DNA from 3 places in the Dokdonella ginsengisoli genome. Region 3 is predicted to be linked to each of the others. Evidence: predicted binding sites of a transcription regulator. Region 3 holds the regulator's gene; each other region holds the start of a gene.
What was found. Region 3 encodes HrcA, which represses chaperone genes, less so after heat shock. Its sites were predicted from a motif close to TTNGCACTCNNNNNNNNNGAGTGCNAA; they were not measured.

Region 1 (7,542 bases), on a different contig from region 3:
GGCGCAGGTCGGCGGCGAACGCGGCCGCCGTCGCGTAGCGCCGCGCCGGTTCGCGCTGCAGCGCTGTGGCGATGATCAGGTCGAGGTCGCCGGACACGCTGCGCACGAGGCTGCGGCGGTCGAGCGCGGCGCCGTAGAGCCCGGCGACGCGATCCGGCGGCAGGCCGCTCGCGATTGTGCTGGCGCGCAGGGTGATCTCCTTCGTCGCGTCCTCGGCCAGCTGCGCGGCGCGGCGCCGCTGCGGCAGCTCGCCGACCAGCAGCTCGCACAGCACGAGGCCGAGCGCGTACACGTCGGTCGCGGTGCCCACCGGTTCGCCGAGAATCTGCTCGGGCGCCGCGTAAGCGGGGGACAGCACGCGCCACGCGGTGCCGGTCAGCGTCTGCTCGCCGCCTTCCTCGATCAGCTTGGCGATGCCGAAGTCGAGCACGCGCGGCTGCCCGTCGCGGTCGACCAGCACGTTGGAGGGCTTGAGGTCGCGATGCACGATCAGGTTGGCGTGCGCGTAGGCGACCGCGTCGGCAGCGACGGCGAGCAGCGCGACGCGCGTGCGCACGTCGGCCTGCCGCTGCGCGGCGTACTGCGTGATCGTGGTGCCGTCGACGTACTCCATGACGTAGTACGGGCGACGGCTCGCGCTCATCCCGCCGTCCAGCAGGCGCACGACGTGCGGATGCGACAACCGCGCGAGGATGCGCCGCTCCTGCAGGAAGCGGCGCACGATGGCGTGGCTGTCCATGCCGGGCCTGAGCAGCTTGACCGCGACGTGCTGCTCGTAGGCGCCGTCGATGCGCTCGGCCAGCCAGACCACGCCCATGCCGCCCTCGCCGAGCCGGCGCAGCAGGCGATAGGGTCCGGCCACGGCGCCGACGGAGGCATCGCCGCCGGCGAGCTCGGCGAATGCCGGCATCGCCTGCATCGCACCGCCCTCGAGCAGTGCGTGATCGGCTTCGTCGGCGGCGAGCAGGGCTTCCACTTCGCGCGCCAGCGCGGGATCTTCCCGCGCGATCTGCGCCAGTCGCGCCGCGCGCTGCGCGGGCGCCAGTTCGACCAGCTCGTCGAACGACGCGGCGATCTCGGCCCAGCGCTCGGCGGGGACGGACATGGGTCTACGCCGCTTCGATTTCGCGCTGCAGGAAGGCGCGCGCGCGGCGCCAGTCGCGCTTGAGGGAACGTTCGGAACGGTCGAGCACGCCGGCGATTTCCCCAAGCTCCAGGCCGGCGTAGAAGCGCATCTCCACCAGCGAGGCGAGCAGCGGGTCGACCGCGGCGAGCCGGGTCAGCGCCTCGTCGAGCTGCAGGACTTCTTCGCCGCGGCCGTCGGCCGCCGCCTGCAGCGCGGTCGTCTCGATCGACGCGAACTGCACGTCGCCGCCGCGTCGCTGCGCCGACCGCGCGCGCGCATGGTCGACCACGATCTGGCGCATCGCGCGTGCGCAGAGCGCGAAGAAGTGCGCGCGGTCGTTGACTTCGAGGGCGCCGTGGCGGGCGAACTTGAGGTAGGCCTCGTGCACGAGCGAGGTCGCGCGCATCTCGCCCTCGCCACGCAGCTGCACGGCGGCGACGCGGTGCAGCTCGTCGTAGAGCGCGGCGAACAGCCGCTCGGATGCCGCCCGGTCGCCGGTGCGCGCCTTGCCGATCAGTTCGGTGATGTCAGCCATGCGTCCCCCGCCCTGGCTACGCTGCCATACAACGCGGGGGACGGCAAATCGCCTGCGGTGCGGCGGAGCGGGCAGAGCGAGAGAGAGACCGGAGCTTTTCGCTGGAATGCCGACTCTTGAGCAAGACGCATGCCTGAATTGCGTCGACATTGGCGAACCAAGTGTGGGTTTACCGGCTCATGCCAGATGGGTGACATCCCTCCCAGCCACCCGCGGTCTACAGACGATCGTTGCAGAGCCCTTACTGATCTTCATCGGCAACTTAGACGATGAATGACGCTGTATCGCTGCAATTTCTTTCACCGGGAACTTCGGATATCAGCCGTTGAGAACCGCCATGGAGTCCCGGACATGTCGCGCCTGCTGTCGCGTGGTGTCTTGAGCGCCCGCCACGCATAGGAGCACACTTCGAGTTGTTGACGCGTTCAAAGTCAACACGTGTCGGATATGCCCCTTCCGCATCCGCCCCCGGAATACATCGATGTCATAGTCTTCCTGGCTGCGGAGATCGACCCACGTGAGCCTTTGAAGCTCGCCGCCGGGCACACCCAGACCATAGCCGGGGTAAGGCGCGCCATGGTGGCATTCCGGTGGACGCAACTCTGCATATCGACTGGTCAGCAGTCGGAAAACCACGTCATCGCCCGCCGGGACAGCCAGCACGATGAGATATTTGCCGAGCGACTCGCCTGTATCCGGGGCGGCATAGAAGGCGTCATGGTGATAGATGCCACCGACCTGCATACGGGTCAGCGCGAAGTGCCGAGTGCCGTTCGGATCGCGGCTTGCTCATTGGCAAATTCCCGCACGACTTGCGCATGCGGATCGCTGTCGGGAATCGCAAGCATGTAGGGAATACGGTGATTGAAGCCGCGGCCCGAATCCCAAATCTTAGACCAGGGCCCCAGCTCGTCATGAGTAAAGTTGATCAGCGGCTGGGAACGTTCGCCGCGGAAGCGTTCGGCAAGCTGATGCATGATCCGCAGCTCCCGAGGCGTAAAGTGACTATCGTCGAACGCTGCCTTGGGTACGACCTTGAGCAGGTCGTAGTCGAAAACACGCTCGGGTTGGATTTCAATCGCCTCGGAGAAATCGGGTTGCCACTGCTCCCACTCTTGAAAGAAAGCTGCCGGAACCGGCCCTAGCTTCCACGCACTGTAGTCCAGTCCTGTCACACTGCGACCAGTCTGGCGAAAGTGTTCAAAATCGAGCAGGTAGAGCAATTTGATCAGCTTGATCTTCCCGCAGTGCTCGGTGTTTGAAGCGAAGTAGACAACCGCATTGATCAGCTTCTCACGCTCATGGGGCTTCAGCATGCAATGGCCCTCCAGCGAAGCGTGGGCAGGGTAATGCGCTCGAGGAGTGGCCGCAAGCACAGTCGGAAGTAGTCGTGGAACAAAAAGCCCCGCATCGCTGCGGGGCTTTTCGTGTGGAGCGTCGGCGCGAGGGTTCCCTCGCCCCGGCCCCCTCCCGCACGCGGGAGAGGGTGAAGTACGGACCTTCTTAGAAGTCCATGCCGCCCATGCCGCCCATGCCGCCGCCGGCCGGGCCGTGGCTGTGGGCTTCTTCCTTCTTCGGCGCTTCGGCGACCATCGCCTCGGTCGTGATGACCAGGCCGGCGATCGACGCGGCGTTCTGCAGCGCGGTGCGCGTGACCTTGGTCGGGTCCAGGATGCCCAGCTCGACCATGTCGCCGTACTCGCCGGTCGCCGCGTTGTAGCCGAAGTTGCCCTTGCCCTCGGCAACCTTGTTCAGGATGACCGAAGCCTCTTCACCGGCATTGGTGACGATCTCGCGCAGCGGCGCTTCCATCGAGCGCTTGGCGATCTGGATGCCGTGGTTCTGGTCTTCGTTGTCGCCCTTGAGCTTGCCCAGGCCGGCCAGCGCGCGGATCAGCGCGACGCCGCCGCCCGGCACCACGCCTTCCTCGACCGCCGCACGCGTGGCGTGCAGGGCGTCTTCGACGCGCGCCTTCTTTTCCTTCATTTCCACTTCCGTCGCGGCGCCGACCTTGATCACCGCCACGCCGCCGGCCAGCTTGGCCACGCGCTCCTGCAGCTTCTCGCGGTCGTAGTCGGAGGAGGTCTCCTCGATCTGCGCCTTGATCTGCTTGATGCGCGACTGGATCGCCGCCGCTTCGCCGGCGCCGTCGATGATGGTGGTGTTCTCCTTGGAGATCAGCACCTTCTTCGCGCGGCCCAGATCCTTCAGCGTGGCCTTCTCCAGCTGCAGGCCGACTTCCTCGGAGATGACCTGACCGCCGGTCAGGATCGCCATGTCTTCCAGCATCGCCTTGCGGCGGTCACCGAAGCCCGGCGCCTTGACGGCGGCGACCTTGACGATGCCGCGGATGGTGTTGACGACCAGGGTCGCCAGCGCCTCGCCTTCGACTTCCTCGGCGACGATCAGCAGCGGCTTGCCGGCCTTGGCGACGCCCTCGAGCACGGGCAGCAGCTCGCGCACGTTGGAGATCTTCTTGTCGTACAGCAGCACGTACGGGTCGTCGAGTTCGACCTGCTGGCTCTGCTGGTTGTTGATGAAGTACGGCGACAGGTAGCCGCGGTCGAACTGCATGCCCTCGACCGTGTCGAGCTGGTTCTCCAGGCCCGAGCCTTCCTCGACCGTGATCACGCCTTCCTTGCCGACCTTGTCCATCGCCTCGGCGATCAGCTTGCCGATCGCGTCGTCGCCGTTGGCCGAGATCGCGCCGACCTGGGCGATCGACTTGGAGTCCGCCGACGGCTTGGACAGCTTCTTCAGCTCCTCGACCGCGCCGATCACGGCCTTGTCGATGCCGCGCTTGAGGTCCATCGGGTTCATGCCGGCGGCGACGGCCTTGAGGCCTTCGCGGATCAGCGCCTGGGCGAGAACGGTCGCGGTGGTGGTGCCGTCACCGGCGACGTCGGAGGTCTTGGAAGCGACTTCCTTGACCATCTGCGCGCCCATGTTCTCGAACTTGTCGGCCAGCTCGATCTCCTTGGCGACGGACACGCCGTCCTTGGTGATCGTCGGCGCGCCGAAGCTCTTCTCGAGCACGACGTTGCGGCCCTTCGGGCCGAGCGTGGCCTTGACCGCGTTGGCGAGGGTATTCACGCCGCGCAGGATGCGCGCGCGGGCGTCTTCGGAGAAACGGATTTCTTTGGCTGCCATGGTAGGGCTCCGGGATTCGGGATTCGGGATTGGGGATTCGGAAAAAGCGGAGGCGGGACTTGAGGTGACGGGATCGGATCCGGAGCGGGTCTGCTCTGACGAATCACCAATCTCCAATCACCAATCCCGGCCCTCTCACTTCTCGACGACGGCGATCAGGTCTTCTTCGCGCATGACCAGCAGTTCCTGGCCGTCGACCTTGACCTCGGTGCCGCTGTACTTGCCGAACAGCACGATGTCGCCGACCTTGACCGCCATCGGGCGGACCTTGCCGTCTTCCTGGATCTTGCCGGTACCGGCGGCGACGACTTCGCCTTTGACCGGCTTTTCGGCGGCGGCGTCGGGGATCACGATGCCACCGGCCGACTTCGTCTCGGCTTCCAGACGCTTGATGATGACGCGGTCGTGCAACGGGCGAAGCTTCATTGGAGAGTCTCCGTCAACTGATTGAAAGAAAAGGGGTTTGAGAAAGTTGTTAGCACTTGAATCTTGTGAGTGCCAAGTTTAGCGGCGAACGCTCCCCGAAGAAAGGCTCGCCGACCCGCAGCGACAGATGCAGCCGGCGGCGGACGTTTCAAGAGGCCCGTTCCCGTACCCGTCCGATCCGGGCAGGCCGCGGCGACATGTGCGCGTCACCGCCCCCGCGCTAGACTTCGGCCCGCGTCTACGCTCGGACGCTTGTTTCTGGGGAAATTCCGCATGTCCTTTCGCCGCGACGCCCTGCGGGCGTCCTTGTCGTTGCTTTTCCTTGCGGGCACGGCGCCCGCGTTCGCCCAGTACGTCGCGCTGACCGGCACGCCGGCCACGCAGACCTTCGACTCGCTCGCCTCCGGCGGCACCGGCACGACCCTGCCGGACGGCTGGTACCTCCTCGAGACCGGCAACAACGCCAACACCAGCTACGCCGCCGACGACGGCAGCACCAATTCCGGCAACACCTACAGCTACGGCGCCAGCGGCAGCGGCGAACGTGCGCTGGGCCTGCTGCGCTCCGGTTCGCTGTCGCCGACGGTCGGCGCGCGCCTGCGCAACGATTCCGGCGCGGCGATCAGCGAGATCGCGGTCAGCTACACCGGCGAGCAGTGGCGCCTGGGCGCCGCCGGCCGCGCCGACACCCTGCACGTTCAGTACAGCCTCGACGCGACCTCGCTCGGCGACGAAGGGGCTTTGTGGACCGACGTGCCGGCGCTGGACCTGTCCTCGCCCGTCACCGAAGGCACCGCCGGCAAGCTCGACGGCAACCTCGCCGCGAACCGCAGCGCGATCTCCGGCTCGATCACCGGCCTGAACCTGGCCCCGTCGGCGAGCGTGTGGGTGCGCTGGGTCGACGCCGACATCTCCGGCCCCGAAGACGGCCTCGCGCTGGACGACGTCACGTTCGCGATCGCCGGCGACCCGCCGGTCGACGTGCCGCCGACCGTGGTCGCCGTCGCGCCCGCCGACGGCGCCACCAACGTCGCCCTCGGCGCCGTGCTCAGCGTGACCTTCAGCGAGGAAGTCACGGTGACCGCGCCGTGGTTCACGATCCAGTGCGCGACCTCGGGCAGCCATACCGCCACGGTCAGCGGCGGCCCCGGCGCCTACGCGCTCACGCCTTCGCCGGCGTTCGCCGCGAACGAGAGCTGCACCTGGACGACCCTCGCCGCCGGCGTGGTCGACCGCGACGGCACGCCGGACGCGCTCGCCGCCGACTACGTCGTCACGTTCACCACTGCCGATCCGGCCAACACGCCGCCGACGGTGCTCTCCACGACGCCGGCCGACGGCGCCGCCAACGTCGCGCTCGCCAGCGACGTGCGCGTGACCTTCAGCGAAGCCGTCACCACGACGAGCGGCGCCTTCGCGCTGGCCTGCGACGCGACGCCGGTCACGCTCGCCGAGACCGGCAGCGGCGACTCGCGCACGCTGACCCCCGACACCGTGCTGCCCGCCGGCGCGACCTGCACCTTCACCATCGACGCCGACGGCGTGCGCAACATCGGCGGCGTTGCGATGGCGGCCGACTACACGGTCACGTTCCACGTCGCCAGCGGCACCGTCGAGGGCTACTACGCGCAGGTCAACACCAGCAGTCCGGACCAGCTGCGCTGCTCGCTGCACGCGACCATCCGCGGCCACACCGCGTACCCGTACAGCGGCTCGGGCACCAACACCTGGACCATCCTCGAACTGGCGCAGGAAGATCCCAACAACTCGGGCAAGATCGTCGACGTGTACCGCAACCGCTCCTACACCAAGGTCAGCGACCGCGCCGGCACCGGTTCGGGCATCACCTACAACCGCGAGCACACCTGGCCGAACTCGCTCGGCTTCCCCGGCGCCACCGGCAACCTCGGCCTGCCGAACGCGCCGTACACCGACACGCACATGCTGTGGCTGTCCGACACGCAGTGGAACGCCGACCGCGGCAACAAGCCGTTCGCCAACTGCGCAACCAACTGCGGCGAGCGCACCACCGAAGCCAACGGCGGCGTCGGCGGCGGCAGCGGCGTGTATCCGGGCAACTCGAACTGGGTGAAGACCCCGGACGGCAACCAGGGCTCGTTCGAGGCGTGGAACCACCGCAAGGGCGAGATGGCGCGCGCGATCTTCTACATGGCGATCCGCTACGAAGGCGGCGTCGACCCGGTCAGCGGCCAGAACGAACCCGAGCTCGAACTGACCGACGACCGCAGCCGCATCGTGCAGATGAACAACTACTCGCAGACCGCGTACATGGGCCTGCTCGGCG
Region 2 (7,542 bases), on a different contig from region 3:
ACACCGGCGCGGCGCCGCCGGACCTGGTCCTCACCGACGTGAACCTGAAGGGCGAGCTGACCGGCGGCGACCTGCTCGAACGCATCCGCACCGGCTTCGGCTATTCCAAGGGCGAGCTGCCCGTGCTGGTGATGACCGGCGACGACAACCCGGCGAACCAGGCCGCCCTGCTGCGTGCCGGAGCGAACGATCTCGTGCACAAGCCCATCGAGGAGCGCCTGCTGGTGACCAAGCTGCAGTTCCAATTGCGCGTGTCGCGGCATCTGCGCAGACGGACCGGGGTGCCGGCATGAGCGAGGAACGGGTGAAGCTCGAGGCGTCGTGGAAGGCGCGCGTCGGCAGTTATCTGGAACGGCCGGAAATGCTCGCGCTGGCGGAATTCCTGCGCGCCGAGAAGCGCGCGGGCAAGGTCATCTATCCGCCCGGGTCGAAGATCTTCGCCGCGCTGGACACCACCCCGTTCGAGCAGGTCAAGGTCGTCATCCTCGGCCAGGACCCCTACCACGGCCCCGGCCAGGCGCACGGCCTGTGCTTCTCGGTGCCGCCCGGCGTGCCGCCGCCGCCGTCGCTGCTGAACATCTTCGCCGAGCTGCAGCGCGAACCGGGCATTCCGCGGCCGGACCACGGCTGCCTGCTGCCGTGGGCGCGCCAGGGCGTGCTGCTGCTGAACGCGGTACTGACCGTCGAGCGCGGCATGGCCGGCTCGCACGCGGGCAAGGGCTGGGAAGGATTCACCGACGCCTGCATCGACGCCCTGAACCGCGAGCGCGAAGGGCTGGTCTTCCTGCTGTGGGGCAGCTACGCCCAGCAGAAGGGCAAACTGATCGACCCGAGCCGCCACCGCGTCCTGAAGGCGCCGCATCCGTCGCCGCTGTCGGCTCATCGCGGCTTCATCGGCTGCGGCCATTTCGTGCGCGCCAACGAGTATCTGAGCCACCAGGGCAAGGCGCCGATCGACTGGGCGCTGCCGCCGCGGGCCAGCCTCGAGGCGGGCTGACCGGTCCATTCCAGGCCAGAAAATCCTTTTCTTACAGTCCGTTAGAGATTTCGTCCGCCACGTGAACGCTGCGGCGCGTCAGATAAACGACAAATCACGTGCAATTAACGAACTTTTCGGTACTATAACTGTCAGTACAGTATCCCGAGCGCAGCAGCGCCGGAACTCTGAAGGCATTTAGCACTCCAAGGACCCGAGTGCTAGCATGCATAGTCAATCGGGAGTTCATCATGAGCAACGCCCTGGTCGCCAGCAATTTCCCGGTTCCGAGTGCTTTGGGCAGCCTCGAAGCCTATGTAAGTGCAGTTCACCAGATTCCAATGCTGACGCAGGAAGAGGAGCAGAACCTCGCCCGGCGTTACACCGACGAAGCCGACCTCGACGCCGCCAAGCAGATGGTCCTGGCGCACCTGCGCTTCGTCGTGCACGTCGCGCGCGGCTATTCCGGCTACGGCCTGCAGGTCGGCGACCTCATCCAGGAAGGCAACATTGGCCTGATGAAGGCGGTCAAGCGCTTCGATCCGGACCAGGGCGTACGCCTGGTTTCGTTCGCGGTGCACTGGATCCGCGCCGAGATGCACGAGTTCATCCTGCGCAACTGGCGCATCGTCAAGGTCGCCACGACCAAGGCGCAGCGCAAGCTGTTCTTCAACCTGCGCAAGTCGAAGAAGCGCCTGGGCTGGATGAACGCCGAGGAGGTCAACACCGTCGCGCGTGAACTGGGCGTGCCGGCCGCGACCGTGCTGGAGATGGAAGCGCGTCTGAACGGCCGTGACGTCGCGTTCGACACGCCGGTCGACGCCGACGAGGACGAGCGTCCGTCGCCGGCCGCCTTCCTGATCGACCACTCGGCCGATCCGTACGGCATGGTCGAGTCGGAGTCCGAGGAGGAGTCCAGCCTCGACACGCTGCACCGCGGCCTGGTCAGGCTCGACGACCGCTCGCGTGACATCATCCAGCGCCGCTGGCTCAAGGACGGCGAGAAGGCGACGCTGCAGGAGCTGGCCGACGAGTACGGTGTCTCGGCCGAGCGCATCCGCCAGATCGAGGCGAATGCGATGAAGAAGATGCGCGCGCTGTTCGTCGCCTGAGACGGCGCAGCGCCATCGCCGGCGGCGCCCTGCGGGCGCTGCCGACGCCCCCGGATCGACGGCCCCCTTCGCGGGGCCGTCTTCGTTTTCGCGCCGGCGCAACCCGATCGCATTGCGCCGGTACCCAGTGGAGCGACGGCCGTCGATGAGATATGGCCGTTTATACCGCCGGCCTGCGTCTATGAGCTTCGACCGCCACGGCGGTTTGTGGGAGGGGTGTCCTGCTTCACTCGTTCGCTCGACTTCCCCACGGGTCGAACGAGAGCTCCGCGGCATTGGGCGCCCCGAGGGGGCCGCCTCCGGTACGAGCGAGCCGGAGGCGGCCCGACTCGCCACTGCGCGACCCTCGCGCTAACCTCGCCGGATGACCGTCGAGGTATACGAATTCGGGGCGTTCCGCTTCAACCCTTCCGCGCGCGAGCTGTGGCGCGCAGGGCAGCGCGTCGACCTGCCGCGACGATCCTTCGAATGCATCGAGCACCTGCTCGCCCATCGCGAGCGCGCGGTCGGCCGTGACGAACTGGTCGAGGCGGTGTTCGGTCGCTCGAACGTGTCGGATGCGCAGCTCGGCCAGGTCGTGCTGCGTGCGCGGCGCGCGCTCGACGACGACGGCAACACGCAGCGCGTCGTGCGCACGATCGCCGGCTACGGCTATCGCTGGGTCGCCGACGTGCGCGTGGTCGTGGAGGAATCCGCCGCGGGGGGCGCGGACGCGGCCGAGCCCACGTTCGTGCCGGCGGACGCCGCTGTACCCTCCGGCGAGACGATCGCCTCGGCGTCTTCCGCCGGCATCCGCTTGCCGCGCCGGCGCTTCGCTCTGCTCGCCGCGCTCGCCGCGTCGCTGCTCATTGCCGCAGCCGCCTGGCTGGCGCTCTCCGCGCATCGCCCGTCCGAAGGCCTGGCGCAGCCGGTGCCGACGGAACGCTCCATCGGCACGCATGCCGACAGCGTCGTCGTGCTGCCGCTGCAGGTCGACGGCCTGCGCGAGGACGCGTGGATACGCCTGGGCGCGATGGACCTCGTCGCCGATCGCCTGCGCCAGGCGGGACTGCGCGCGCCGGCCAGCGAGAGCGTGCTGGCGCTGCTGAAGTCGGCGCCGGAATCGGCTTCCGGCGGCGAACCGCCGAACCTGCGCGAGGCCACGGGCGCGCGCCTGCTGGTGCGCGGGCGGGCGACGCGCAGCGCTTCGGGCTGGCAGGTCGAACTCGCCGCAGCGCCGGAAAGCGGCATCGCGGTGCCGGTGCGCTTCACCGGTCGCGATCCCGTGCAGGCGATGCGCGGCGCGGCCGATCTGCTGCTCGCGGCGCTCGGCCGCAGCGTGCCAGCCGAAGGCGAGCGCGACGCCACGCTCGACGAAACCCTGCAGCGCGCGCGCGCGGCAATGCTCGCCAACGAGTTGGACACCGCGCGCGAGATCCTCACCGCCTCGCCGGAGCTCGCCGCATCGTCGGCGCGGCTGGCCTACCGGCTCGCGCTGGTGGATTTTCGCGCCGGCCAGCTCGATCAGGCCGAGGCGAGCCTGGACGAGGTGCTGAAGCAGCCGGAAGCCGCGCAGGACGCGCGCTTCCGCGGCCAGGTGCTGATCGCGCGCGGCGTGGTGCGCATGCGCCGCGGCGAATTCGAGCAGAGCAGCCACGACTACGACGCCGCGCTGGCGCTGCTCACGCCCGGGCGCGACGCGCTGGAAATCGGCCAGGCCCTGACGGGACGCGCGAACAGCCGCGTGCCAGAACGGCGCTACGACGAGGCGCTGGCCGACTTCGGCACCGCGCGCACCGACCTGGAAAGCGCCGGCGACCAGGTCGGCGTCGCGCGCGTCGATGCCAACCTCGGCCTGCTCGAACTGTTCCGCAGCCGCCCGGCCGCCGCGCTCGGCTACCTGCTGCCGGCGGCCGACCGGTTCCAGTCGTTCGGAGCCCTGCACGAACTGCTGCTCAGCCTGACCGGCATCGTGCAGGCGCAACTGGCGATGCTGCAGCGCGACGAAGCCGCCGCCACGGTCGAGCGCGGCTGGGCGCTGCGCGAACGCATCACCGATCCGGACCAGCGCGTGGACCTGCTGCTCAACCGCGCGCAGGTGCTGATCGGCAGCGGCCGCCATCGCGAAGCCGCCGCGGCGCTGGCGCAGGCGCGCACGGGCACGAACTCGGGCAACCGCGTGCTGCTGGCGAGGCTGCGCGCGCTCGGCGCCGAACTCGCCGCGGTGCGCGAGGACTGGCGCGCCGCCGCCGACGAAGCGGCCGCGGCGCTCGCCGAGTGGCCGAGCAGCGGCGCCGACGACGAACGCAGCGGCATCGTGCTGATCCGCCAGCGCGCGCTGCTCGCGCTCGGCGAGGAGGCGTCGGCCGAGGCTTTGCTCGAACGCCGGCGCGAGCCGCCGGAGCAGGCCGCCGACGTTCCCGGCGTCGTTACCGACGCGCTGGCGATGGCGGAATGGGCGCAGCACGCCGGCGATTCCGCGCGCGCGCTGCGCTGGTTCCGTTTTGCCGCCGTGAGCGCGGACCGGCGCGGCGTGCCGGCCGAGATCGTCGCCGTGGCGCGCGCCTACGCGCCGGTCCTGCTGGCTACCGGCGAACGCGCGCAGGCGGCGGTGGTGATCGGCCGTGTCGCGCCGTGGGCCGCGCGCGACTTCGATTGCGCGCTGCTGCAGCTGCGCCTGTTCCATGCCATGGACCAGCGCGAACCGTGGTTCAGCGCGCTGCGTCAGGCGCAGGCGCTGGCCGGCGAGCGCGCGATCTCGACCGAGCTGCTGGAGCTGCGCACCACCGGCAACGGCGGTCCCCTGCGCCTGAGCGACCGCTCGCGCTGAGCGACGATCCACGTCCGCCGCCCGTCTGCAACGCGGCGGGAGTCGTTTCCCCGTGTCGTTGTCATGCGATTGGAACGCCCTTGGAGTGGACGGCGCGGCCGTGCCGCGCAGACTCGCCCGCAGACGCGGCGACCCTCGCGGTCGCCGTCGCGTCGTCATCCGTCTGCAGGAGTCCCCGATGAAAACACGCTGTGTGCGCAGGTCACCGCTGATGAAGTTTCTGCACGAGAAGGTCGTCCGGCTGGCGTTCGCGCCGCTAGCGATCGGCGCGGCGTCGCAGGCCGGCGGCGTCGAGGCGCCGGACTTCGCGCCCGCCGCGATGCACTATCCCAATTGCTGCTTCGCAGCATCGTTCGCCACCTCCGACCTGAACGGCGACGGCGTGGTCGACCTGGTTCTCGGCAACATGATGAGCGGCGACGTGTCGGTGCTGCTCAGCACCGGCGGCGGCTATGCCGATCCGCTGACGATTCCGTTGTTGAACCAGCCGGCCGGCAATATCGCCGTCGCGCTGGGCGACGTCGACGGCGACGGCCACGCCGATCTCGCCGTCGTCGGCTACGACGCCGCCGAGATCCGCGTCTATCCTGGCGACGGCGCGGGCGGCTTCGGCGACCCGCAGATCCTCGACGTCGGCAGCGGCAGCCAGCCGACCGGCGTCGCGCTCGGCGACGTCACCGGCGACGGCAAGCTCGACCTCGTCGTCTCCAACGGCGAGAGTGGCAGCGTCGCGGTGCTGGCCGGCGACGGGTCCGGCGGTTTCGCCGCGGCGGTGAATTCGCCGGCCGGCGACTGGCCCAGCTCGCCGGTGGTGGCCGACTTCGACGCGGACGATCATCTCGACGTGGCCGTGAAGAATCCCGGCACCAAGGAAGTCTCGATCCTGTTCGGCGACGGCAGCGGCCAGTTCGCCGCGCCGCAGGCCATCGCCGTCGGCGCCGAATCCGAGCCGTTCGGCCTCGCCGTCGGCGACGTCGACGGCGACGGCCATCCGGATCTGGTCGTGGCGAACGCCGAAACCGGCGGCCAGGAATTCCCGCCGCCGGAACTGCCGGGCTCGGTCGCGCTGCTGCGCAACGACGGCAGCGGCGGCTTCGCGCCGGCGCAGTCGATGCCGGCCGGCGACGGCCAGGGTCGCGCGCAAGGCGTCGCGCTGGCCGACGTCACCGGCGACGGCAAGCTCGACATCGTGGTGTCGCGGCCGAACGCCAATGCGGTTTCCGTGCTCGCCGGCGACGGCTCCGGCGGTTTCGCCGCGGCGGTGAACCGTCCGGTCGGGCAGGGACCCGGCCCGGTCGTCGTCGCCGACGTGACCGGCGACGGACGCGGCGACATCGTCGTCGCGAACGCGGTGTCGCCGAGCATTTCCGTGCTGCCGACCGACAGCGACGGCGCGTTCGGCTTCGCCGCCAACTTCGCCGCCGGCGAGTTCCCACATTGGGTGATCGCCGCGGATCTCGACGGCGACGGTCACGCCGACGTCGCCACCGCGAACGCGTTCGGCAACGACGTCTCGGTCCTGCTCGGCGACGGCAGCGGCGGATTCGCGCCGCCGGTCCACTATCCCACCGGCGACGCGCCGACGGGTCTGGCGGTCGGCGACGTCGACGGCGATGGCCACCTGGATCTGGTCAGCGCGAATCTCGGCGGCGGCAGCATCTCGTTCCTGCGCGGCAACGGCGACGGCACTTTCGCCGCGGCCGTCGACTTCGGCGCCGGCGGCAGCTGGGAAAGCCCCTACGCGGTGACGATCGGCGACGCCAACGGCGACGGCAAGCCCGACGTCGCGACCGCAAACACCAACGTCTCCAACGAGAGCATTTCGTTCTTCGCCGGCGACGGGCAGGGCGGCTTCGCCGCGGCGCTCGTGCTGCCGCTCGCCTCCGACGGCATGCTGCGCGATCCGCACGGCATCGCCATCGCCGACGCGACCGGCGACGGCAAGCCGGACCTGATCAGCGCGAACACGGTCTACGGTGACCTGTCGATCCTGGCCGGCGACGGCGCCGGCGGCTTCGCCGCGGCGACGCACGTGAGCACCGATCTCGGGCCGGTCGGCGTCGAGGCGATCGACGTGACCGGCGACGGCATCGTCGATCTGGTCACCCTGAACACCACCGCGCAGAGCGTGTCGGTGCTCGTCGGCGACGGCAGCGGCGGCTACGCCGAAGCGATGAACTATCCGATCTTCCCGCCGCAGAGCCTGGACGACTACAAGCCGTGGCCGTGGGGCATGACGATGGCCGACGTCAACGGCGACGGCAAGCCGGACATCGTCACCGCCAATACGCAGAACGACACGATCTCGGTGCTGCTCAACGACGGCTCGGGCGGCTACGACACCTACGCCACGTTCGCCACCGGCGCGCTGCCGGGCGCGGTCGCGGTCGCCGACTTCAACGGCGACGGCCTGTCCGATGCGGTCACCGCCAATCGCGAGAACGGCAACATCTCGGTGCTGTTCAACCGCGGCGAGCGCAGCGACGTCATCTTCAGCGACGGCTTCGACGCGGCGCCCTGAGCGGGCGGCTCGGAAAGAACCGGATTCTCGCGAAGACGAGAGGACGCGGAGGAAGAGGACGATCGTTTTCGCTCCTTCCCTCCGCGTCCTGCGGAACCGACTTTCGGAAAGCTCCGGCTCAGTA
Region 3 (7,542 bases):
GCGGTCCGGATGGCACTTCATCGCCAGGCGGCGGAAGGATTTCTTCAGCTCCTCGTCGCTCGCCGTGCGGGCGACGCCGAGAACGTCGTAGTAGTCGCGCTTGCTCATGGAAGCGCCGGGAGCGAAGAGGCGGGATTGGAGAGTCGATGCATGGCTGTGTCCGGACGTGAACGGGGACCCGCGATTGGAAGTCGCTCTTCCGAATCACGAATCCCCGATCCCTGATCCCGTCCTTACTTCTTGTCGTCCTTGACCTCGGTGAACTCGGCGTCGACCACGTCGTCGCCGTTCGCCGAGGAACCGCCCGAGGCCTGCGACGCGTCGCCGGCTGCCTGGGGACCTGCGGCCGCCGCGGCGTGCAGCGACTGCGCGGCCTCTTCCAGCTTGGCCGTGCGCGCCTCGATCTGCGCCTTGTCGTCGCCCTTCATGACCTTCTCCAGATCGGCCAGCGCCTCCTCGATGCGGCCGATGTCGCCCGGCACCTTGCCGCCATGCTCCTTGATCGCGGCGCGCGTGGCGTGCACCAGCTGGTCGGCCTTGTTGCGCACGCCGATCAGCTCGTGGAATTTCTTGTCCTCTTCCTTGTTCGCTTCCGCGTCGCGCACCATGCGCTGGATCTCTTCCTCGGACAGGCCCGAACCGGCCTTGATCTCGATGCGCTGTTCCTTGCCGGTGTTCTTGTCCTTGGCGCCGACGTGCAGGATGCCGTTCGCGTCGATGTCGAAGGTGACCTCGATCTGCGGCATGCCGCGCGGCGACGGCTGGATGCCGGCGAGGTCGAACTTGGCCAGCGACTTGTTGTAGCGCGCCTGCTCGCGTTCGCCCTGCAGCACGTGCACGGTCACCGCCGACTGGTTGTCCTCGGCGGTCGAGAACACCTGCGAGGCCTTGGTCGGGATCGTCGTGTTCTTCTCGATCAGCTTGGTGAACACGCCGCCGAGCGTCTCGATGCCCAGCGACAGCGGGGTGACGTCGAGCAGCAGCACGTCCTTGACCGTGCCGCCGAGCACACCGCCCTGGATCGCCGCGCCGACCGCGACCGCCTCGTCCGGATTGACGTCCTTGCGCGGCTCCTTGCCGAAGAAGTCCTTGACCGCTTCCTGCACCTTCGGCATGCGCGTCTGGCCGCCGACCAGGATGACCTCGTTGACGTCGGAAACCTTCAGCCCGGCGTCGTTGAGCGCGGTGCGGCACGGCCCGATCGTCTTCTCGACGAGATCGCCGACCAGCGCCTCGAGCTTGGCGCGCGTGAGCTTGATGTTGAGGTGCTTGGGACCGGAGGCGTCGGCCGTGACGTACGGCAGGTTGACCTCGGTCTGGTGCGAGGAGCTGAGCTCGATCTTGGCGCGCTCGGCGGCGTCCTTCAGGCGCTGCAGCGCGAGCGGATCGTTCTTCAGGTCGACGCCCTGGTCCTTCTTGAACTCGTCGACGAGGTAGTCGATGACGCGCTTGTCGAAGTCCTCGCCGCCGAGGAAGGTGTCGCCGTTGGTGGCCAGCACCTCGAACTGCTTCTCGCCGTCGACTTCGGCGATCTCGATGATCGAGATGTCGAACGTGCCGCCGCCGAGGTCGTACACGGCGATCTTGCGGTCGCCGCCCTTCTTGTCCAAGCCGTAGGCGAGCGCCGCCGCGGTCGGCTCGTTGATGATGCGCTTGACTTCCAGGCCGGCGATGCGGCCGGCGTCCTTGGTCGCCTGGCGCTGGCTGTCGTTGAAGTAGGCCGGAACCGTGATGACGGCTTCCGTCACCGGTTCGCCGAGGAAGTCCTCGGCCGTCTTCTTCATCTTCATGAGGATCTTGGCCGAGATCTCCTGCGGCGGCATCTTCTTGCCTTCCGCGGTCTCGACCCAGGCGTCGCCGTTGTCGTGCGCGATGATCTTGTACGGCACCATGCCGACGTCCTTCTGCACCTCGGCGTCGGTGAACTTGCGGCCGATGAGGCGCTTCACCGCATAGAAGGTGTTCTTCGGATTGGTCACCGCCTGGCGCTTCGCGGTCGCACCGACCACGACTTCGCTGTCCTTGAACGCGACGACCGACGGAGTCGTGCGATCGCCTTCGGCGTTCTCGATCACCCGCGTCGTACTGCCTTCCATGATCGCCACGCACGAGTTCGTCGTGCCGAGGTCGATTCCGATGATCTTGCCCATTTCTGTACTCTCCCGCTCTGAATTCGATGCGGCACTGAAGCCGCGACTGTCGGCGAATCTGGGGTTCTGCGCCTATGTTTCAAGCGCGATCGTCACTTGTGCGGCCCATCCCGGATCGCTGCAATCGGGGCAGACCGCCCGGATTCTCGTGGCCTGCCTTCGAAAGGTCTAGCCGCGGCCATCCATGGCCGCACTCTTCAACTCTTAAAAAGTGCTTCTTACTTGGAAACGGAAACCAGCGCCGGGCGCAACAGGCGCTCGTTCAGCACGTAGCCCTTCTGCATGACCGCGACGATGCGCCCGGCGCCCTGCCCGGCGACCTCGACCATCGCCATGGCCTGGTGGTGTTCGGGATTGAACGCTTCACCGATCGCACCGACCGGCTTGAGGCCGTTCGCCTCGACCACGCGCGCCAGCTCGCGCTGGGTCAGCTCGACGCCGCCGCGAAGACCGGCGTAGTCGCTGTTCTCCAGCGCCAGCCCGCGTTCGAGATTGTCGAGCACCGGCAGCAAATCGGCCAGCAGCTTCTCGTTGGCGAACTTGCGCGCCTGTTCCAGATCGCGTTGCAGGCGCTTGCGCTGGTTGTCCAGCTCGGCGCGCTCGCGCAGCACCGTGTCGCGCATTTCGGCGAGCTTGGCTTCGCATTCGGCCAGCTGACGGGAAAGGATTTCCAGTTCGTTGTCGGCCCCGCTGTCGCCATTGGGCTGCGAATTGACGTTCGCCGCCTTCGGGTCGTTGCTCTCCATCATTCCTCCGTTTCCGCATCGCGCAAAAATCCGCCGGGGATTTTGCGAACTGCTCATTTCAAAAATGCACTTTCCGCAACGTCGCGGAAGCGCTCAAATCGGTGATTGTCGCAAGAAAATGCCGCGACGGCAGACGCCGCCCCGGAAATCCCCGCAACGGCTGCGTTTATGAGGTCGGCTGGGCGCGCTTCAAGGCGCCGGAAATGAGGCCCGCGGTCGCCTGCACGACCGGGATGACGCGCTCGTAGGCCATCCGCGTCGGACCGATCACGCCGAGCACGCCGAGCACGCGGCCACCGACGCCGTACGGCGCCGTGACCAGGCTGTACCCGTCCAGCGCGGCGAAACCCGATTCCTCGCCGATGAACAGGCGTACGCCCTCGGCGCGGGCGCAGCGCTCCAACAGTTGCAGCAGGTCGCGCTTGCGCTGGAACGCCTCGAACAGCTCGCGCAGGCGGTCGACGTCGGCGACGTCCTGGCGTCCCATCAGGTTGGTCTGGCCGGCCACCAGCATGTCGCTGCCGGCGCCGCTCTGGAACGCCTGCTCGGCGACCTCGACCGCCGCCGCCAGCAGCGAGTTCAGGCGTGCGCGCTCGTCGCGCATCTCGCGCAGGAGCCGCGCGCGGATCTCGTCCAGGCGCTGGCCGCCGAAGTTCTGGTTGAGGTAGTTGGCGACCTGCTCCAGCTCGCCGGGCGCGTAGGTGCGCTGCGTGGCGATCACGCGGTTCTGCACCTGGCCGTCGGTGAAGACCAGGATCACCAGCACGCGGCCGCCGTCGAGCGGCACGAAATCGATGTGGCGGAACGGGAACTCCTCGTGCCGCGGCACGCTGACCACGCCGACGAAGCGGGTCATCTCCGACACCAGCGAGGTCGCGCTGCCGAGCAGGTCCGGCGTCGCCGCGTCGGTCGGCAGCTCGCGTCGTAGCTGGTCGACCTCAGGTTCGCCCAGCGGACGCAGCTCGAGCAGGCTGTCGACGAAGACGCGATAGCCCTGCGCGGTCGGCACCCGCCCGGCCGAGGTGTGCGGCGCCGCGACCAGACCGGCTTCCTCGAGATCGGCCAGCACGTTGCGGATCGTCGCCGGGCTGACGTCCAGGCCGGACGATTTCGCCAGCGTGCGCGACCCGACCGGCTGGCCCTCGGCGATGTACTGCGCGATCAGCGAGCGCAGCAGGCGGCGCGAGCGCGGGTCGAGCGAATGGTGGCTGGAGTGGGAGACCATCGTAGTCCACGGCGGCGCCCCCGCGCCGGCTTCGAAACGACGCTAACAAGCACCGCCGGTCCAATCAATAGGGTTGCGGAGGCGGCAATTCAACGCCACCCCGCCGCGCCCGCGCTCCGCCAACCCCTGCCTTGGCCGCTTCCGATCGGCGTGCTAGCGTTCCGCGGCATTTTTCCGGGGCTGCTCGAGCGATGCTGGAAAGTCTTTACGTCAAGGATTTCGCGATCGTCGACGAAGCCGAGATCGCGTTCGGAGCGGGCATGACCGTGGTCACCGGCGAGACCGGCGCCGGCAAGTCGCTGCTGGTCGACGCGCTGCTGCTGCTGGCCGGCGGCCGCGCCGAGGCCGCGATGGTGCGGCACGGCTGCGAACGCGCGGAGCTGTCGGCCGAATTCGACCTGGCCGGCCGCGCCGACCTGCAGGACTGGCTCGCCGCGGAAGACCTCGACGAGGACGGCGCCTGCCAGCTGCGCCGGGTGATCCGCAGCGAGGGCAGCTCGCGCGCGTGGATCAACGGCCGGCCGGTCACGCTTGGCCAGCTCAAGACGCTGGCCGCGGGGCTGATCGAGATCCACGGCCAGCACGAGCACCAGGCCTTGCTCGACCGCGGCCAGCAGCTCGCCCTGCTCGACGCGTTCGGCGAGCACGCGGCCGACCTGGCCGAGGCCGCGCGCCTGGCGCGTGGCTGGCGCGCGGCCGGCGCGCGCATCGCCGAGCTGTCGCGCGGCGCCGACCATGCCGAGCGCATCGAATGGCTTTCGCACCAGGTCGAGGAACTCGACCGCCACGCGCTGGCCCCCGACGATCTGGCCGCGCTCGAGGAAACGCACCGCCGGCTGGCCAATTCCGGCCAGCTGCTGCAGGGCTGCGCGGCGCTGGCCGAACGGCTCGACGGCGACGACGAATTCGCCCTGCTGCGCCTGCTCGCCCGTGCGCAGGCCGAGATCGGCCACTTGGCCACGCTCGACGCGCGCCTCGCCCCGGTCGGCGAACTGCTCGACGCGGCGCAGATCCAGCTCGGTGAGGCCAACGACACGCTGGCGCGCTACCAGGACGCGCTCGACCTCGATCCCGAACGCCTGGCCGAAACCGAGGCGCAGCTGGCCAAGCTGCACGAACTCGCGCGCAAGCACCGCGTGCGCATGCCCGAGCTGAAGGCCCACGCGGACGGCCTGCGCGAGGAACTGGAAAGCCTGCGCGGCGCCGGTGCCGACATCGCCGCCCTGCAGGCCGAGCGGCAGAAGCTCGCGGCCGACTACGCCCGGGTCGCCGCGGCGCTGAGCGGCAAGCGCGCGGCGACCGCGCGCCGGCTCGGCGACGCCGTCAGCGGACTGATGGACGAGCTCGGCATGCGCGGCGGACGCTTCGAGGTGCAGCTGGAGACGCAGGACGGCGGCGAACCCGACGCGCAGGGCGCCGAGCGCTGCGAATTCCTGGTCAGCGCCAATCCCGGCCAGCCGCCGCGCCCGCTGCGCAAGGTCGCCTCCGGCGGCGAGCTGTCGCGCATCAGCTTGGCCATCGAGGTCGCCGCGCTGGGCAGCGACGCGGTCGCCACGATGGTCTTCGACGAGGTCGACTCGGGCATCGGCGGCGCGGTCGCCGAGGTCGTCGGCCAGAAGCTGCGCGCGCTCGGTGAGCGCAGCCAGGTGCTGTGCGTGACGCACCTGCCGCAGGTCGCGAGCCAGGGACACCGGCACGTGCGCGTGAGCAAGTCCAGCGACGACGGTTCGACGCGCACGCGCATCGAAGCGCTCGACGGCAAGGCGCGGCAGGAGGAAATCGCGCGCATGCTCGGCGGCGTGGAGATCACGCGCGAGACGCTGGCGCACGCGAAACAGATGCTGGCCAGCGCTGCGCGCTGAGAAACGATCGAAGTTCGGAAGCGGCACGTCGGCTTTTCCCCCGCCGCCGTCGCCGCGCAAGCTTGGTGACGCTTTTTCCCGCGTTTGCGGGATGAAGAAAAGCGACGCGAACGATTCCGCAGCCGGCTGCGGCCCGCTCACCGGGAGACTCCATGCGCTGCACCCATTGCGGCTGGACCAATCCAGCCGGCTTCACGCACTGCCACAACTGCCGCAAGGCGCTGACGCCGACGGACGCGCGAGCGGCCGTGCCGGGCGTTTCGCACGCCTCGGGCGAAGTGTTCGCCGGCGAGGGCGCGCGCATCGTCGCCACGCTCGTCGACCTGTGCCTGCTGGCCGCCCTGCTGCCGCTGCTCCTGTACGGCGGCCTGCATCTCGCCGGCGCGCTCCAGCTCGGTGGCGGCGCGCTGTTCGGCCTGCTGGCGGCGCTGGCCCTGCTCGCGATCCTCTCGACCGCGCTGCTGGACAGCTGGACGCGCGGCTCGCCCGGCAAGCGCTTCGCACGCATCCGCGTCGTCGACGCGGACGGCGACGCGCCCGGCATCGGCCGCTCGATCCTGCGCACGATCGGGAAATACGCGCTGCATCCGCTGCTGTCGCTGCCGGTGCTGCTGCTGGAACGCCTCGTATTCGGCCGGCATTCGCTGCACAACCTGATGACCGAAAGCTACGTCGTCTCGGCGAAAGCCTCGCGCGAGGCGATCCGCTATCGCATCGGCAACGACACCGGCAGCGCGCGTTTCCGCCGGCTGGCACGCCTGGTCGGCGTGCTTCTCGTCGTCGCGATCCTGGCGCTCGCCGCGCTGCTCGGCTACGCCGCCGTCACCGCCGAGCCGAATCCGCGCCGCGATGCGGCGCGGGCGGTGGTCGCCGCCGCGAACGAGGCGGCACGCCGCGTCGGCGACAGCTGGCAGGCGACCGGGAGCTTCTCGCCGCAATGGAACGAAGCGGTGGCACCCGTTCTGGAGAGCCTGCGCATCGACGCCGTCAGTGGCACGCTGACGGCGACGGCGAACGACCCCCTGATCGCCGGTGCGCGCATCGTCCTGACGCCGGAGATCGTGTCGAAGAACGATCACCGGCGCATCAAGAGCTGGCGTTGCACGAGCCCGGACCTGACCACCCGCGAGCTGCCGTTCCGCTGCCGCAGCACGAAGCCGAACGCCCCCGACTGAACGGAGACCCCATGCACGCCGGCACCCTCGAAGAACGCATCGAAGCCATCCTCGATCTCGACGATCTCGACGACAGCGGCCGCGCGCTGGTGCTGGCCCAGCGGCTGGTCGCCGAGCTCGACCGGGAGCCGCGCGCGCTCGCGATCCGCGCGCGCACCCGCTTCAAGCGCGGCGACCTCGCGGCGGCGCAGGCCGACGTCGATGCCGCCCTCGCCCTCGATTCGCAGTGCGTCGACGCGCTGTGGATGCGCACTCTGCTGATCGACGAGGAAAGCGAGAGCGCCAACGTGCGCGCCATCGCCGAACTCGATCGCCTGCTGGCACGGCAACCCGACCACTACGGCTGCCACCTGTCGCGCGGCTGGCGGCTGCATCTGCTGGGCC

Region 1: a site for HrcA is predicted at 5,287-5,313, ahead of groES (co-chaperone GroES). Genes of this name have one in related genera too.
Region 2: a site for HrcA is predicted at 1,175-1,201, ahead of rpoH (RNA polymerase sigma factor RpoH). Genes of this name have one in related genera too.

What each region holds. Positions count from the first base shown of each region.
Region 1 is NZ_JBHSHD010000008.1:161,387-168,928, forward strand. It holds gene ACFO6Q_RS11115 (serine/threonine-protein kinase) at 1-1,105, opposite strand, end outside; gene ACFO6Q_RS11120 (ECF-type sigma factor) at 1,110-1,661, opposite strand; gene ACFO6Q_RS11125 (hypothetical protein) at 1,980-2,405, opposite strand; gene ACFO6Q_RS11130 (Panacea domain-containing protein) at 2,411-2,977, opposite strand; gene groL (chaperonin GroEL) at 3,165-4,811, opposite strand; gene groES (co-chaperone GroES) at 4,947-5,237, opposite strand; gene ACFO6Q_RS11145 (endonuclease) at 5,511-7,542, shown strand, end outside.
Region 2 is NZ_JBHSHD010000005.1:276,837-284,378, forward strand. It holds gene ACFO6Q_RS05730 (response regulator) at 1-293, shown strand, start outside; gene ung (uracil-DNA glycosylase) at 290-997, shown strand; gene rpoH (RNA polymerase sigma factor RpoH) at 1,228-2,088, shown strand; gene ACFO6Q_RS05745 (winged helix-turn-helix domain-containing protein) at 2,453-4,897, shown strand; gene ACFO6Q_RS05750 (FG-GAP repeat domain-containing protein) at 5,076-7,418, shown strand; gene ACFO6Q_RS05755 (primosomal protein N') at 7,537-7,542, opposite strand, start outside.
Region 3 is NZ_JBHSHD010000010.1:73,232-80,773, reverse strand. It holds gene dnaJ (molecular chaperone DnaJ) at 1-108, opposite strand, end outside; gene dnaK (molecular chaperone DnaK) at 234-2,150, opposite strand; gene grpE (nucleotide exchange factor GrpE) at 2,369-2,899, opposite strand; gene hrcA (heat-inducible transcriptional repressor HrcA) at 3,063-4,121, opposite strand; gene recN (DNA repair protein RecN) at 4,313-5,983, shown strand; gene ACFO6Q_RS12705 (RDD family protein) at 6,136-7,158, shown strand; gene ACFO6Q_RS12700 (tetratricopeptide repeat protein) at 7,170-7,542, shown strand, end outside.